DNA from 3 places in the Agarivorans albus genome. Region 2 is predicted to be linked to each of the others. Evidence: predicted binding sites of a transcription regulator. Region 2 holds the regulator's gene; each other region holds the start of a gene.
The links. Region 2 encodes FNR, which switches genes on or off when oxygen is low (the NO sensors DNR and NnrR bind a similar motif). Its sites were predicted from a motif close to TTGATCTAGATCAA; they were not measured.

Region 1 (3,285 bases), 350 kb from region 2:
CCGGTACGGTCTGCAGCTGCGGCAGTACGAGCTGCCTGCTCACCACCAAACTCTTTAGACTGTCCACCAAATGGGCGTTGGTAGATTGAGCCATTATCAAAACGAGAAAACGGTAACCCCATCTTTTCAAGTTCAATAATAACTTCAGGACCTACATTACACATGTATTCAATGGCATCTTGGTCACCAATGTAGTCCGACCCTTTAACGGTATCGTACATGTGCCACTGCCAGTTATCTTTGTGCGAATTACCTAACGCAACCGTAATACCACCCTGAGCAGATACAGTGTGAGAACGGGTTGGAAATACTTTTGAAATTAGAGCGCAAGATTTGCCCTCTTCAGAAATCTGTAAAGCAGCACGCATTCCCGCGCCGCCGGCACCGATTACAACGGCGTCAAACTCTCGAATAGAAATTGCCACTCGACTTACCCCCAAATAACAAACAGGCCGGTCGCTACGTAAATTAGCGCCAGAACTGTTAAAGAAAACTGTAAACCAACACGCAATGCCGTGCATTTCACGTAGTCAGTTAACACTTGCCATAAACCAATCCAGGCATGGATCAGCATCGATAAAAGTGCAAGTAAGGTGAATACTTTGGTTGGAAGCCAAGCAAAAAATCCACTCCAAGACTGATATGTCACATCGTTAAATGCGAAGAAGCCAAGTAAGTAGATTGTATATAGGGTTAAAATAATGGCGGTTGCGCGGATGAGCAAAAAGTCATGTACACCGCTACGGCCAAAAGTTGCAGCATTAGTTACCATACGATTACTCCCATTAGTACTGCCAGTACAGCAGTGATAATGAATGAGATTTTAGCGCTAGATGATGCACTATCTAGCTCTTCCCAATAGCCCATGTCCATGATCAAGTGACGTATTCCGCCAACAATGTGATACATCAACGCGGTAAGGCTTGCCCATATGATTAACTTCACCAAGAAGTTATCCATAATAGATTGCACATTCGCAAAACCTTCTGCTGATTGAAGGGATTCAGCAAGTAGGCCTAACAAAATAGCCAAAGCGAAAAAGGTAATCACACCGGAAACACGATGCAAGATGGACGCAATTGCGGTAATGGGAAATCTGATGGTTTGTAGGTCGAGGTTTACTGGTCTTTGTTTTGTTTTCACGATTCTCTGCCCACTCAGGTCCTTGAGTATTATTATGGTTATAAAGTGAGGCTCTGGACAGAGCAGCGAGTTGCGATAATGTTAATTTTGTGAACTTAAGGCCTAAATTAAGACTAAAGTATAAAAACTCACATTTATATTGCGCAAAAAATGCTCGGACTAGCGCCATACTTCGAGGAAAGTATAACGCCCACATTATACAAATACAATTAACATTTCCTTCATTTAGCTAATTTAGCGCAACGAAACAGCCAACTTAATTCGAAAATTTAACATATACGCTATAAGTCACCATATTTCACAACCAGAGCCAATTGACATTTGACCTTGTTCTAGGTGAGAATGTGCTGCGCTTTGTATCCAAAAAACAATACAATTAGAACAAGCAAGGGAGACGTGCTATGGCTGACAATAAAGCCACCCTAACGCTGCCAGGCCAAGAGGCATACGAGATGCCGATTATGTCTGGTACAGCAGGACATGACGTAATTGATGTTCGTACACTAGGAAAAAAAGGATATTTCACTTTTGATCCAGGTTTCTTAGCGACAGCTTCATGTGAATCAAAAATCACTTACATCGATGGTGAGCAAGGTATTTTGTTACACCGAGGTTACTCAATCGAGGACCTAGCAAAACACGCTGATTACCTTGAAGTTTGTTACATTCTTTTGTTCGGCGAACGACCAAACGTTGAACAATACGAAAACTTCAAAACCACTGTTACACGCCATACAATGGTGCACGAGCAGCTAATCCACTTTTTCCAAGGTTTCCGTCGTGATTCGCACCCTATGGCGATCATGGTAGGTGTAGTGGGTGCATTATCTGCCTTCTACCACGACTCGATGGATATCTCTAATGAGCGCCATCGTGAAATTGCAGCTTATCGCTTAATTTCTAAGATGCCTACTTTAGCCGCAATGAGCTACAAGTATTCTGCAGGCCAACCGTTTGTATACCCTCGCAACGATTTGAGCTACGCAGCAAACTTCTTAAATATGATGTTCTCAGTGCCAACCGAAGAATATAAGGTTAGCCCTGTAGTTGAACGCGCAATGGACCGTATCTTTACGTTGCATGCTGATCACGAACAAAACGCTTCTACGTCAACAGTGCGTTTGGCAGGCTCTTCTGGTGCTAACCCGTTTGCATGTATTGCTGCTGGTATTGCTTGTTTGTGGGGGCCTGCTCATGGTGGTGCCAACGAAGCATGTCTAACAATGTTAGAAGAAATTGGCTCAGTAGACCGTATTCCAGAGTTTATTGAACGTGCTAAAGACAAAAATGACCCATTCCGCTTAATGGGCTTTGGTCACCGCGTTTACAAAAACTACGATCCACGCGCAACAGTAATGCGTGAGAGCTGTCATGAAGTGCTCAACGAATTAAACATCGATGATCCACTACTAGACGTAGCAATGGAATTAGAACGCATCGCGCTTTCTGACCCTTATTTCAAAGAGAAAAAACTATTCCCGAATGTAGATTTCTACTCAGGTATTGTTCTTAAGGCAATTGGTATTCCAGTAAGCATGTTTACTGTAATCTTTGCGCTATCTCGTACAGTTGGCTGGATAGCTCACTGGAAAGAAATGATGGAAGAAGAGACCCAACGCATCGGTCGACCACGTCAGTTATACACTGGCGAACCGCACCGTCCGTTCAAGTAATACTTCTTACTTAGCGCCATAAAAAAACCGAAGCACTTGCTTCGGTTTTTTATTAACGCTTCACCTACCGCTAAGCAGGCTTATTGCCAAATTGATAACTACCGTTGGCAAGGAATTGGGCAACTTCGCTACGCTTTTTAGCGACTAACAATGCTCCGTCATCCATGAACAAAAAGTTTTTCCAGCAACGCTTAAATACCGACCAAGTCGTTTCAATAACGTTTCGTTGATCATTGCAATAATAAACCACTGTATTATCTTGCCAGTTTAAGTGGATCAATAGCTCCTCAGGTAAAGCAAGTTGCTCGCTATCCCATACAGCTTCCCAGTTACCCTGCCCAGTCCAAGTTTCTAGATTGAAGGCCCAATCACCCTTACGAAAAAAATCTGGGTGATCAACTTGTTTACTCACAAGGTCTTTCCATAACAAATTCGCTCGAGACTCGGTCATAGGTTTAATTGCAGCGCT
Region 2 (3,285 bases):
CTCTATCGCAATATTTACCGGTGCTGCAGGATAGGCAGTTACCACATGTAAATTTGCGTCTAGCAACTTACTTAGGTCTTTTGCTTCGTTAGCGATTCGCTCGTTTAATTTGTGGTGCTCTTCATCTTCTGCTCCTGCGTGGATCGCAGCAACAATTTTACCCTCGGTTGGCCAGTCATGTTCTTTTACCATTAACACTGGAGTGGGGCATTTACGCAAAATATGCCAATCGTTCGGGGTAAAAATAATCGACTGTAAAGTAGGGTGCGGGTGTGTCGCTTTAACGACTAGGTCGTGACCAAAGTCGAGAACTTCTTCAATGACACTTTCGTATAAGCGATTGTTCCAAACTACTTTGGTTTCTATTTCTATCCCAGCAGTGTTTGTTGCAGCTATTACTTCATTTAGCCAAACATTACGTTCTTCTATCACTCCTGAACGCATAGCTTCGCGCTCTTCTCCAGATAACATGGATGTCATCTCGTAAGAAAAGTCGTAAATAGTAAGTAGAGCTTTGATTTTTGCTTTGTCTTCTTTCTGCGCAAGAAAAACAGCACGAGACAAGGCCGCCTGGGTGTCGTGAAGAGGGTCGATGACCACTAAAATATTACGATACTTAATCATAAAGCAGCTCCTAGAATCTTCTGGAATAGCTACTTAACTTTAGCTTAATTTGGTAGGAATAAATTAGATATAGTTAACACTGACCTAGATTTCTTTCGATAGATTGATGTAAATCAGGTCAGTGTTATTAGGTACTTAGCTTTGTTTAGTACCAGCTAGTTGGCGTAGTGCATCACGATCAGTGATTGAAATGTATTTACCTTTTACTGCAATCATATCTGCTTTTTGGAAACGACCAAGTAAACGGGAAATGGTTTCTACAGTTAGCCCTAAATAATTACCGATATCACCACGAGTCATAGTCAGACGAAATTCTCTTGGAGAAAAACCTCGCTCCGAAAAGCGTTGTGATAAACCGTAAATAAAGGCAGCTAAACGTTCTTCTGCATTCTTTTTGCTTAGTAGCAAAATCATTTCTTGGTCTGCAACAATTTCATTACTCATTAAGCGCATCATTTGACGGCGTAACTTAGGCATTGTGGCAGACAATTCATCCATGGTGTCGAAAGGAATTTCACATACCATTGATGTTTCAAGTGCCTGAGCAAAACTAGGGTGCTCTTGGCTGTTAATGGCATCAAAGCCAACTAGGTCGCCAGCTAAGTGAAAACCGGTGATCTGTTCATCACCTTGTTCAGTAATGGTGTAGGACTTAATTGTACCTGAGCGAATGGCGTATAAGCTTTTTAGCTTATCGCCTGCAGCAAATATTTCTTCGCCTTTCTGAATAGGCTTTTTACGCTCGATAATGCTATCTAAGCGATCTAGCTCGGTCTCATTAAGAGAGAAAGGGATACATAACTGGGCGATACTGCAATCTTGGCAGTGAATTTCACAACCACCAGTTTGGATTCTTTGACTAGCTTTTGGGTTAATGCTCATACTCAAACTATGCTATAGGAGTTCGAGGCAATTCTACTCTTTATGTAATAAATTTTCTAGATCTATTGCTACAACAATGTAACAACTTGGTAGATCCCTAAACTCAAAACACTCAGTCCAGAACAAACTTGTAATACGCGATTTGTCATTAGTTTAGTTAGTTGCTGGCCCAGTAATACGGCTAACAGCATCACACTAAACGTACCTAAACCAAAACTAAACATCACGCCCGCTCCGTTTAGCCAATGAGCCTGGCTAGCACTTAATACCAATGTTGAATAAACCAAACCGCAAGGTAGCCAACCCCATAACATGCCTAATGGTAAACTGGCTGCTGGGTGTTGCAGTGCCAACATCTTACTTGCTTTAGGCTGCACCTTTGACCACAAACCTTTGCCAAGTTGTTCCACTGGCGTGAGAATTGACCACCATCGAGTAAGGTGGATACCCAGTAAAATGAGCATTATCGCTGCGAACCATTGTAAAGCTACTAGCATATAAAACGATTGATGAACTTGGCTAATTGCTTGTATGGAACCAGCAACAATAGCGCCGGCAATAGAGTAGCTTAGGATCCGACCTAGGTTAAAACCGATACTTACTAAAAGTTTATTGGAAGAGTTATTAGCACGAGAACCTAGTATGCATGCGATGCCGCCACACATTGCTATGCAGTGTGTGGCGCCTAATAAGCCGGTGATAAAAGCTGCTACAAAATCAGTCTGTAGGATCATTGTCTTGTTTGGTTTTGTTCTTATCATCAAACAAAATGTTGATACCTTGGCGGTCTAAATCTTCAAATTGTTCGCTTTTAACAGCCCAGAAAAATATACCAATTCCTACACATACAAAGATCAGGGCGATGGGGATCAAGACAAATATAATACTCATTGCTTGTTTAACCTTAAGGAATTAGTGAGTACCGCTAAAGACGATAATGACATACCGATAGCAGCCATATAAGGAGTAACAATTCCAGCCACTGCTAAGGGCAATATTAAGGCATTATACCCTAAGGCCCATGCGAGGTTTTGAGCAATAATCTTTTTAGTCTTTTTGGCGAGATCCATGGCGGTGAGCAAAGTAGAAAGCTTGCTACCCAACAACACAGCGTCAGCACTTGATTTAGCGATGTCGGTGCCCAAACCCATAGCAACCGAAAGCGGTGCGGCGGCCAAAACTGGACCGTCGTTTACTCCATCACCAAGCATTAATAGGTGGGGGGAGTTTTGCGTTTTAGTTTTAACTACTTCGAGTTTTTGTTGGGGTAAAGCGCCGCTAGCAATGTCAGTGATATGTAACTGTTTTGCAACATATTCCACCTGCGCGGAGTCATCCCCAGTTAACATAGAAAGTGAAATATCTCGCGCCTTTAAACCCTGTGAAAAACTAACAGCGTCCTTTTTAATGGTATCTGAAAGATAAACCCTAGCAGCCAACTTATCTTCGACCATTAACACCAACTCGAGCATTCCGGCTATTGGCTCAGCAGCTTGACCACAAAAGGAAGCTTTACCTAGTTTCAACTTTTTACCGTCTACTTCTCCACTCAAACCTAAGCCAGTATGGTGCTCAATATTAGTTGCAGCGTAACCTTGGTATTCGCTGAAGGCATTAGCAATGGGATGGGAGCTTTGTGCTTCTAGAGCACCAATCAGATTAAGAGTTGTTAACTCATTAACATCGCCAAGGCAGTTCACTTGTTTAATCTGTAACTTGCCCTCGGTAAGTGTTCCTGTTTTATCAGATACCACAGACGTAACTTTGGCCAAACTTTCC
Region 3 (3,285 bases), 360 kb from region 2:
TCACTAATGTCAGATTCAGTCCACTTAGTCGATAAGTTACCTTCACCGTGGTAAGACCAAGGATTGTAATGGTGGAATGCGGCCATCACATAGGGGTCATTGCCCCCTCCAACAGCGTCTAAGTTTGGCCAGGTTCGCGCCATCTCATGAGCGCCAAACCATTGGTTTCCACCAATTACAACAATCCGATTTGGACTCTGTTCTCTGATCTTGTTATATGCCAAACCTGTCATGTGGCGTAGCTTTGACGGAAGCATGGCTTCGCTATTACTTAAGTGCGGTTCGTTTAAAATTTGAAAAATGAGGCGGTTACTGCGGTCTTTAAATAGAGCACTAATATCAGTCCACAGAGTTTCTAACATCACCGCATCACTATTGTCTTTGATTACGGCTTCATGGTGAGCATTGATAACTACGAACATATCTTCATAAGCTAGGGCATGGTCGACAGTTTTTATTATCTCTTTAAGGCGAGCATTGTTAAGGTCTATTTTTCCTGATTCGTTAGCAATGGTTGAACCTGATATCTCTATGGTCCAACTAATCGGAATTCTGACATTACGATAACCTTGCTCGTAATAAGCATCTATTTTTCCTGAAGCTTCGGTTAGGGTAGCCGCATGTTGTTGGTTGTCGAACATTTGCCCTAAGTTAAAGCCGGTGCCCATTGCTGCTGCAGCGTCTATAGCCGTTATAGCAGGTTGTTCACTGGGAGGTGGTGGTGTTTGACTAGAGCAAACATCACCAGTAAGCGCTGGTTGTTCCGCATTGTTGCCGTTCATGGTTCCTTGAATACCAAATTCAACCGACTCCCCTGGCTTTATAGTCGCGTTCCACGAAAGGTTACTTGCGCTGTATGGGTTATCTCCACTTAAAACCGTATTCCAGCTAGAGCTAAGTTGAGAGCCTTGTTGATATTGCCAATTAACTTGCCAACCCTCGATGTTAGTTGAATCGGTATTTGTAATGGTCACCTGTGCCTGAAAGCCTTGGTCCCATTGATTGGTTATGGAGTACTCGCAGTCGGCCGCAACTGCAAAAGGCGAGATGAAACCAAGTAAAATCAGCTTAGCTGCGAAGCGGTGGTATGTTCGACATTCGGGCATTTTAGGCTCTCACGTTTGAGGGTGAAGTTAACAACTTACTTAAAGATGATGCTACCCGAGTTAGCTAAGTAAAAAAGTTGGAAAGCCGCATAACAGCCTGAAATAGATAGGTAAATTTCTTGTTGTTTCATGGTCAGTATGAGCTTGCTCACAAAGCCGCTGAATAAATAAGAGAAACTAGCTGTGTAGCACTTAACAGTAATTATCTACTTGTCAAAAAAAGGGAGACTAAACCATGAATGCTGTTAAGCGAGCGGTAATGTTGGTTTTATGTTGTCTCTAATACATTGTTTTGAAGCTAATAATGACCAAGCTCAAGTTAGCTTCAAATATTCCCTTGGCATGTGCGCCAAGTCCGTCTAAGGCGTATTTCCGCTGCTAAGCTTAAAGTGATTAAATAAACTACGAGGAGCACATCATGAGCTATCGTCACATTTTAGTCGCCGTCGACCTCTCTGAAAACAGCAGACGAATAATCGATAAAGTCATCCTGCTAGCGAAACCACTCGATGCAAAAGTATCACTGATTTTTGTTGATGAAAGCGCTAACGATTCAGCATTCAGTGGGCTAATTGATCTTGATTTAGCCGCCATAGAACCAATGCATCCTAGCCTTAAAGAGTTTGCTAACAAGCTTAACGCCTTGGTGGTGGATACTAATTACACCATTGAGAACCAGTTTGTTATGCAAGGTGATTTAAGTGCCCGCTTAGATGAAACAGTGGCCGAGGTAGGCGCTGACTTAATCGTATGTGGTCATGATAATGGGTTCTGGCATCGTTTAGCGTCTAAACATCATGAGCTGGTTAATAACGTCTCGATAGATCTGCTGGTTATACCTATCGATCAGTGAGCGGTTAAGCATCATACTCATCGGGTGTAACTAAAGCCTGATGAGTATTTCTTTGTTTAACGCCTCTTCTCTACTACGCTTTTAGGCCTTTATTGTTGACGAAGGCTTAAGTGTTATAGCTTTACTTGTGATTAAAAAGCCCTTGGCATTTTCATGCCAAGGGCTTGTGTTTATAAACGGAGTTGTTTGCTTATTTAGCCTTATTGAATAAGGTTAAGTTTATAGAAGCTTACTTGTGTGTAATCACCAGCATCTAAGCCATTATTGCTGCAGCCCGAGCTCCAAGTATTGGTTTTAGGTTTGATATTGCACTGGTTGTAAGCACCTGCTTTAAAGTACATCCAATCTTGCGCGTAGCTGGTATCTAAGTCTGAAGCAGAGTTAGGTTCAGCTAAGTTAACCTTATACGTGACAACTTGCTCATTGGCTTCACCTGGGTTTTTGGTAAATGTGAGGTTCATTATGTTGTCAACAATATCAACGTCATAAGAGAACAATTCACCCAGCTTGATGCCGCCAACTGGATCTTTATCGTCTTTGGTTAAGTTGTACTGGCCGAAGATGTTATGAGGAATATCGAAACGGTCTTTCTTGTCTTTAGGATTAATTTCATAGTTCCAGAATAGCGAACCATGCTCATGGTTTGGCAATTTGCGGAAGAAGATCTTTAAAGGTTCATTATTTGAACCATGGATCTGGCCAATAACCACCGAGTGAGCACCCATTTTTGCATCGTTACCACTTAGGCTTACATGGTCAACACTTAAGGCTGCGCTCATGCGTCCGCCAATAGAGCCGTAAGCTGCCGCATTGTCGTGAGAAGCCAATACAAAATTGGTGCTTGGATCTTTATACCCAGTAGGTAAGTTCACGTTTAACATTGCGCGTAATTCACTACGAGCGTTTTTACTGTTAGGAGTAGTCACGGCTTCATTAGGTACTTTAAATACCATGGCGCCAGTTTCAGCGTTGGTGTAAAACCATTCTGGATGTGAGAACGGATTTTCTGCATCGTTTAGTTGAGATGCATACACTTCCATGGTTTTACCTTCGCGCTCAGGCTTGGTATCAGGGTAGGGTAAGTTAATTTTCCACTTACGCATTTCGAAGTTTTGCGCCGGGGCTTTAGAGGCATCCAGCTTCGACATCAATTCAAGCTGGTAATTGGTCGGTGTATTCGCTGCGCCAGCTGCGCCAGCTGCGCCAGCTGTACCTGCAAACAGTGCAGCTACGGCACAAGCGACATAAATCTTTTTCATGATAGTTCCCTGTTAGTTAAATGTAACTCGTAGACGGAGTTTTCGTGAACAGGGAAACGTTATAATA

Region 1: the regulator FNR is predicted to act here: its motif matches at 1,465-1,478, upstream of gltA (citrate synthase).
Region 3: the regulator FNR is predicted to act here: its motif matches at 1,411-1,424, upstream of K5620_RS09200 (universal stress protein).

What each region holds. Positions count from the first base shown of each region.
Region 1 covers NZ_AP023032.1:2,716,280-2,719,564, forward strand. Annotated here, with positions in the region: gene sdhA (succinate dehydrogenase flavoprotein subunit) at 1-425, opposite strand, end outside; gene sdhD (succinate dehydrogenase, hydrophobic membrane anchor protein) at 431-772, opposite strand; gene sdhC (succinate dehydrogenase cytochrome b556 subunit) at 766-1,146, opposite strand; gene gltA (citrate synthase) at 1,545-2,816, shown strand; gene K5620_RS12210 (DUF2947 domain-containing protein) at 2,887-3,285, opposite strand, start outside.
Region 2 covers NZ_AP023032.1:2,361,485-2,364,769, reverse strand. Annotated here, with positions in the region: gene uspE (universal stress protein UspE) at 1-624, opposite strand, end outside; gene fnr (fumarate/nitrate reduction transcriptional regulator Fnr) at 760-1,506, opposite strand; gene K5620_RS10850 (sulfite exporter TauE/SafE family protein) at 1,575-2,240, opposite strand; gene ccoS (cbb3-type cytochrome oxidase assembly protein CcoS) at 2,224-2,397, opposite strand; gene K5620_RS10840 (heavy metal translocating P-type ATPase) at 2,394-3,285, opposite strand, start outside.
Region 3 covers NZ_AP023032.1:2,005,467-2,008,751, forward strand. Annotated here, with positions in the region: gene K5620_RS09195 (cellulase family glycosylhydrolase) at 1-1,106, opposite strand, end outside; gene K5620_RS09200 (universal stress protein) at 1,525-1,959, shown strand; gene K5620_RS09205 (polysaccharide lyase family 7 protein) at 2,160-3,218, opposite strand.